3 regions of the Paenibacillus chartarius genome follow, and region 2 is predicted to be linked to each of the others. Evidence: riboswitches for the same ligand, from Rfam matches in the RefSeq annotation. Region 2 holds a riboswitch; each other region holds the start of a gene.
The links. A riboswitch is a leader RNA that binds a small molecule or an ion and turns the genes downstream of it on or off. The one in region 2 is predicted to bind cobalamin.

Region 1 (2,264 bases), on a different contig from region 2:
GTGTAGCGCGGCGTATATTCATCGAAGCGCTGCCGGAAGTACGGATTCGTCAGATGGCGGAAATGACGGGCGAACGGAGCGTAGATACACACAACCGCACGGTCGGCGCACAAGCGGTACAGCTCGCTTAGTACGAACGGCAAATTCGCAACGTACGGCAGCGATCGGCAGGCCATTATGAACGAGGCCGAGGAATCGGGCAAGGGGATCCCCTGGTCGATATCGCAGACGAGATCGACGCCGGGATGCGGCAGCTTGTCGATGCCGAAGAAGCCGGCGTGCTTGTTGGCACCGCAGCCGATGTCCAGCTTCATGGACCATTACTCCTTTCGTAGCCATTCTGCAAAATAGTTTGTACAGCTTATGCAGAATCGGAACGGCGGGTAAGGGACAATGCCCATGATGGTCCGGGCTAACGTCATGAGAAAGAGCCGTTCACACGGCTTGGGAGAAAGCGGACGGCGGAGTGCAGGCAAAGCGGCGGAACGCAGCTTCAGCAAGAAGCTTCGGGCAGCTTCAAAATTTGAGCGACGAGCAGAATGGGGCTGTTGCTGTCAGGATCGCGTACGACACTGGTATGGATGCGGACGGTTACCCGATGGCCTGCCTTGTGAAAATACCGCTTTGTCAGCTCCACGGAGTTGTCGCCGCGATTGAGGAGACAGTCGATAACGCGCACTGATTCCGGCAAATCCTCTTCGAGAGTAATATCCTGGAAGCAGAGCGTCGTTAGCTCCTGCTCGGCATAGCCCGTAATGTCGCATAAAGCTGAATTGACCTTCAGGAAGCTTCCGTCCAAGGCGACAAGAGCCATTCCGATCGGTGAGTACTGGAATATATGATCCAGAATGCCGCGCGTTGATAAGCGACTAAGTGGCATTGGCACAACTCCTTCCAAGTAAAGTCTATTATATCATGAGAATCGCTGATTTGTGACTAGATAAATCATAGAGAGACATTCTCCTCGTTCGGAAACCGGAGCTCTATCTATGATTATATACTTTAGACCGGACACCTCCAAATTGTGGGGTACTGCAAAAAAAAATAATTGACGATACTATATATTGAGTGTAAATTGGTACAAGACAACTATATATTGTTAATGCGGAACAAGGTGTCTGTCGCTTCGCCGAAGGTGCGAAGCGCAGGCTTAATAGGGAAGTTCGGTGCAATTCCGACGCGGTCCCGCCACTGTAAGGGGAGCAAGCTGCAGGATCCACTGGCTCAATAAGCCGGGAAGGAGCAGAGCTGCAATGAACCTGAGCCAGGAGACCTGCCTGTGTCCGTTCGCTGCCAGTACCTACGGGAGATAGGGAAACTGCGGAAAGCCGGGCGGCCGGTTCTGGGCCGACAAGTTTGCATCACTATGCTGCTGCGGGCATTTCGACGTTCTTTTCTCTGCGAAGGGGAACGGCGGAATGCCCTTTTCTCATTATCCATTCAGGAGGCTTGACCAACATGACTCAAACGATCATGGAAGTACTGCAAATCACGAAGCGCGACGGCACGAACGAAGCTTGGAACCCGCAAAAAATACGGACTGTCGTCGGGCGCGCGGTCGCCGGCACAGGCTTGTCCGAAGATGCGCTGTTGGATACGCTGCACGCGCAGCTGAAACCGGGCATCACGACCCGCCACATTCAGCGCCAGCTCGTGCAGACCGCCGCCGAGCTGACGTCGGTGCAGGAGCCGGGGTGGGACAAGGTTGCAGCAAGGCTGTACATATACGACTTGTACAAGGAAGCGGCGCAGCAGCGGGGCTATCCGGCCGGCGTCTACGGCTACGGCAGCTTCGCGGAGCTGCTGGACAAGCTGACGGAGCTGGGCCTGTACGGCGCTTATATGCTGAAGGGGTACTCCCGTGAAGACATCGAGGAGCTCGGAGCCTATATTCGGCCGGAGCGGGACGAGCTGTTCACCTACGTCGGCGTCAAGACGCTTGCCGAGCGCTACTGCGTTCGCGGCTACAGCAAGGAAGTGTACGAGCTGCCGCAGGAGGCGTTCATGGGCGTAGCCATGGCGATTGCTCTCGCCGAGCCGCAGCCGCAGCGGGTGTACTGGGCGAAGCGCTTTTACGATGTTATGTCGCAGCTGCAGATGACGGAAGCGACGCCGACGATGTCCAATGCGCGCAAGCCGTTCCACCAGCTGTCCTCGTGCTTTATCGCTACGGTGGACGATTCGCTCGAGTCGATCTTCCATGTGGTCGACCAATTCAGCCAGGTGAGCAAATTCGGCGGCGGCATGGGCATTTATATGGGCAA
Region 2 (2,264 bases):
TCGGCGAAAGGTGTGAAGATTACGTGGGGCGGCTACTTCAAGACAGGAATGATTTTGACGGTTCCGACATTGCTGATCACTTTGATGGGCTTGTATTTGTGGCTTAGCGTGATTCACTCGACGACGGTAAACATCTGGCTCTTGATTGCAGGAATCGCTGTGGCGATGGCTGCGGTCGCGATGCTCTTGAAGGCCGTCAAGGGAGTTAAACCAACGAAGCGCGGTCACCAGGGCGTTTAACCGCCGGTGAGCCGGACGACAAGGAGAATGGAATCGATGGAAGCGACCAAGCCTATCGTGTATTTCTTATGTACGGGAAACTCCTGCCGCAGTCAAATGGCTGACGGGTTCCTTAAGGCGCTGGGCGGCGATAAGTTTGAGGTCAAAAGTGCGGGGCTTGAAGCCCACGGGTTGAACCCGCGCGCGGTAGCCGTGATGAAAGAGGCCGGCGTGGACATTTCCGCCCATACGTCCGATGTGATCGACCCGGAGCTCCTGAACAAAGCGAAATACGTGATTACGCTGTGCGGACATGCCGACGAGCACTGCCCGGTCATCGCGAATCCCAGCGTGGTGAAGTGGCACTGGGGCTTTGAGGACCCCGCCAAGGCTACGGGTACGGAGGAAGAGATCATGGCGAAGTTCCGGGAAGTCCGCGATTCCATTAAGGACCGGATAGCGCTGTTCGTCAAAGAAGGAGAGAGCGCAATATAGACGATTGCTAGTTTTCGTGATATGATTACTTCCGTTATTTTCACAACCTCATAGGGGAAGACAGGTGTCGAATCCTACGGATTCGTTCGCAAGGGAAGCCGGTGCAAATCCGGCACGGTCGCGCCACTGTAAGCGAGGAGCCCACCGCAAATGCCACTGTTTCGGAAGAGACGGGAAGGTGCGGAGAGGGCGATGATGCGCAAGTCAGGATACCTGCCTGTCGGAATCACCAATGGAACCTACGCGATATAGGGAAGGTGATGGGCAAGCGCCGCTTGCGTGCATTCGCATGGCTTCTTGGCGTGTCTTTTGCCGATTATACAAATCTATTACGTCGCTAGAGCACCTCCGATTGGGGGTGCTTTTTGTGTGGTTTCGCAGGTGACTCTCGGCTAGAGGAGTGAGAACGAGGTGAAGGGGAGGAGTTACAGAGGTATGGGTACATTCAAACAATGGCGGATGCGGCTCAGCAGGATCGTCATTGCGATGCTGGCCGTAACGTTGATCTCAAGCGGGCTGCTGCCGGTTCTGCCGGTGCAGGCATCAGAGGCAGTGACCGCTCCTGCGACTCGCACGGTTACGGTCCGGCAGGCCGTCAATGAGGCGGCGGCTTGGATTGTCGATCAAGGTCCCGTAACGGACGATTGGTACGCTTATTCTATTGCGAAGGCGGGAAAAACCGTAGAGAGCGGTTACCTGACTTCGGCAGAGCAGAGGGCACAGGCGTTTACTAGCGATACGCTGCCGACGGCCTATGCCAAGCTGGTGCTCGGAGTGAAGGCGGCCGGGGGCGACCCGCAATCGATTGCGGGCCGCAATTTGATCGAAGCGATCTATAATCGAGCGGATCTGCCGGCACAAGGCGCTAATGCCGTAATTTACGGTCTGCTGGCATTAGACAGCGGCAATTATATGATTCCTTCCGATGCGGCTTGGACGAAGGACAAGCTGGTGAAATGGCTGCTCCAGAAGCAGATTCCGAATCAGGGCTGGGATTTATATGAGAGTACAAAGGCGAATGTTGACATTACGGCAGCCGCGCTCTGGGCGCTGGCTCCTTACAAGGATCGCACGGATGTAGCGGCCGCCGTCAACGATGCCGTGGCGTGGCTGGCTGCTCAGCAGCAAAGCAACGGCGACCTGACCGCAGACCGCAGCAACAGCAATAGTCTGGCGATGGTCGTACTCGGCCTCTCATCCCAGCTTAAGGACGGGACACAGGGCAGCTTCGCCAAGGCGGACGGCAACCTGATCTCTGCGTTAATGAAGTATGCAAGCGGGGACGGCGGCTTCTCTTATAAAGCGGGCAGCGGATCGTCCGACGGCTTCTCCACTTATCAGGCTTTGCTGGCGTTAGCCGCTTACGACACGATGGCAGGCGGCTCGGGCCAAACGTATGAAGTACCTGTTTCAAGCGGCAGCACGAATGGCAAAGCCAAGGTGTTCATCCACGTTGAGACGAAGGACGGCACGCTTGCGGAGGGCTATGAGACGGCGAAGACGCCGCTGGAGGCGCTGCAGCAGGTAGCGGCAAGGAGCAATCTTCCGGT
Region 3 (2,264 bases), on a different contig from region 2:
TTCATCATTTCACCAGATCGGGATAGACCGCCTTCGCCATCGCCAGCAGCCCTTCCGTCAGCCGCGGGCCCGGGCGGTTAAACGGTCCGGATTCCAGGCCTACGACCCGATTATTCTTAATCGCATTAATCTTATCCCAGCCGCTGCGCTCGCGAATGACCTGCTCGAGCGACTTCTTCGTCTTCTCGTCGGTGATTCCCGCTGCGAATACGATGACATCCGGGTTCGCCTGAATGATTTTCTCCTCACTGATCTTGTTCCAGCCCTGCGTATCGGCCGCAACGTTCACTCCGCCCGCCAGCGTAATCAGCTCGTCCATGAACTCGCCCTTACCAACGGTCCAGCCCGGCGAAAACTCGACGTACACCTTCTTTTTCTCTTCCGGCTTCACGCCTTTGACCGCGTCCTGCACCTTCCGGATGTCCGCCTTCATTTTGGCTACGACCTTCTCAGCTTCCTCCTGAGTGTCCATAATCCGTCCGAATTGAAGAATGTCGTTCATCACGTCCTGCAGCGACTTCGGCTCTACCTGAAACACGTTAATGTTCAGTCCGCGCATCTGTTCAACGACGTCCCTCCTCTGGGACACGCCGGCAAAGACGAGCTCCGCACCCGTTGCGATGACCGCCTCGGTGTTCGGCTTCACGACGCCGCCGAGCTTCGGCTTCGACTTGACTTCCGCCGGATAATCGTCATAATCGGAAACGCCGACCACCTTATCCCCCAGACCGAGCGCGTACAGCGCTTCCGTCTCCGCAGGGGATACCGATGCGATCTTCGCCGGAGCCTTCTCAAACACGAACTCCTTGCCGGTCGCATCCTTCTCCTTCAGCGGATACTGCGTCTTCTTTGCCGACGATGCCGCCGGCGTAGCGGCTTGTCCGTTACTTGCGCCGGGAGCCGCGGCCGTCCCGTTCCCCGAACCATTGTCCTTGGCGCCGCAGCCCGCGAGTGCAAGCGCAAGCGCGCCCGCCGCCGTCCAAATAAGACCTTTCTTCAACCATGCCGTCTTCTGTTTCATGTTCCTCTCCTCTTTCTGATTCGGAATGCTGAAACCTCCCTACCTCCGACCTGGCCCGGGCATCAATACGAAAACCCCTCCGCCGCAAGGCAGAGGGGACGATAAACGGAAAGCATGTGCTGTGTGCATGAGCCGTTAGGGCGGCTCCAACTGCCTGCATCATTCCGAATAGCGCGATCCTCTCCTCGAAGGATTTCGTTAGCCGAACCGAATAGGCAGGTTTCCTGACTTGCGGGTGTGCGGTCGATCGCAAACGCCTGCGCAGCGTCTCATCGGCATGATGAACAACGCCTGCGAAAGTTATCGATCGGACGAAGCACGCCGCCTCGCCTTCCCGTCGATTTGCAGACAGTGGCGGTTGAGGCGTTACCCGGTTAACAGTGGCGGGACCGTGCCGGACTTGCACCGGCTTCCCTTTTAACCTGCACAGCGGAGCTTGCAGGCACCTATCGGCAGTAAGGTATTTCAGTGGGTCCAGACCCATAACTCTCCATCGATTATAGGACAGTCCGGGGGGATGAGACAAGCGTTATTTTAGGCTCGAAGGAGGTTGCAAGCGCTTGACATAATAAGCCAGCGGAGAAAGATTTCCACGTTCTGAAGTATTGAAATATCAACATCTGCGCAACCGGGACCATGGAAAAATCATAGGGAAACCCGATCAAAGAGTAGGGGACTAACTTAACAGGATATACCCAGGCTCCGATCTCTGCACCTAGATCGTCCGTAAAGGACGTAATAATCAGTACTATAAGTCCAAAGAACCAAATCGAATATGCCCTACTGCGGTCAATCAACTTAAACAAAACGAACCATGGAATCAAAAACAGAGCTAACAAGAACCACCACGGCCACGTAAAAACTTCGCTGCCGATCCATCTTTCAAGTTCAAATTGGGCAGCCTTTTGCTGCATATCATGCAGTTGATCATTCATTGTTTTCCCTCGACGCACTTGGGTGTTATTACCACAAGTTTATTCTACCCATATTGTCTGTGACGCAAAACCGCCCGCTTGCTTGGAGGTATCGCCAAAGAACGAAACTGTGAGTAAAGCTCCCGAATCGAAAAAAAGACGGCCTATTCGGCCGCCTTCGTGGAAGATCCCCGATCCGCAGGCCAAGTGCCGCCCGCAGGTTCCCGCGAATCCGTAGTCCAATCTACATGTGCAGATACTGTAATAAGGCTTGCTGCAGGGTCCCCTTCGTTTCCGCTTTGTGATCGAAGGAAACGCCGAGCTTCAGC

Region 1: linked by a shared signal. The riboswitch ahead of ACFFK0_RS14780 (ribonucleoside-diphosphate reductase subunit alpha) and the one ahead of ACFFK0_RS03650 (S-layer homology domain-containing protein) in region 2 are both predicted to bind cobalamin.
Region 3: linked by a shared signal. The riboswitch ahead of ACFFK0_RS03315 (ABC transporter substrate-binding protein) and the one ahead of ACFFK0_RS03650 (S-layer homology domain-containing protein) in region 2 are both predicted to bind cobalamin.

What each region holds. Positions count from the first base shown of each region.
Region 1 is NZ_JBHLWN010000060.1:96,261-98,524, forward strand. It holds gene ACFFK0_RS14770 (methyltransferase domain-containing protein) at 1-314, opposite strand, end outside; gene ACFFK0_RS14775 (PAS domain S-box protein) at 494-880, opposite strand; cobalamin riboswitch at 1,096-1,295, shown strand; gene ACFFK0_RS14780 (ribonucleoside-diphosphate reductase subunit alpha) at 1,459-2,264, shown strand, end outside.
Region 2 is NZ_JBHLWN010000020.1:44,137-46,400, reverse strand. It holds gene ACFFK0_RS03660 (arsenic transporter) at 1-240, shown strand, start outside; gene arsC (arsenate reductase (thioredoxin)) at 277-714, shown strand; cobalamin riboswitch at 760-949, shown strand; gene ACFFK0_RS03650 (S-layer homology domain-containing protein) at 1,150-2,264, shown strand, end outside.
Region 3 is NZ_JBHLWN010000019.1:27,777-30,040, reverse strand. It holds gene ACFFK0_RS03320 (FecCD family ABC transporter permease) at 1-5, opposite strand, end outside; gene ACFFK0_RS03315 (ABC transporter substrate-binding protein) at 5-1,021, opposite strand; cobalamin riboswitch at 1,219-1,486, opposite strand; gene ACFFK0_RS03310 (CBO0543 family protein) at 1,519-1,935, opposite strand; gene ACFFK0_RS03305 (STAS domain-containing protein) at 2,180-2,264, opposite strand, start outside.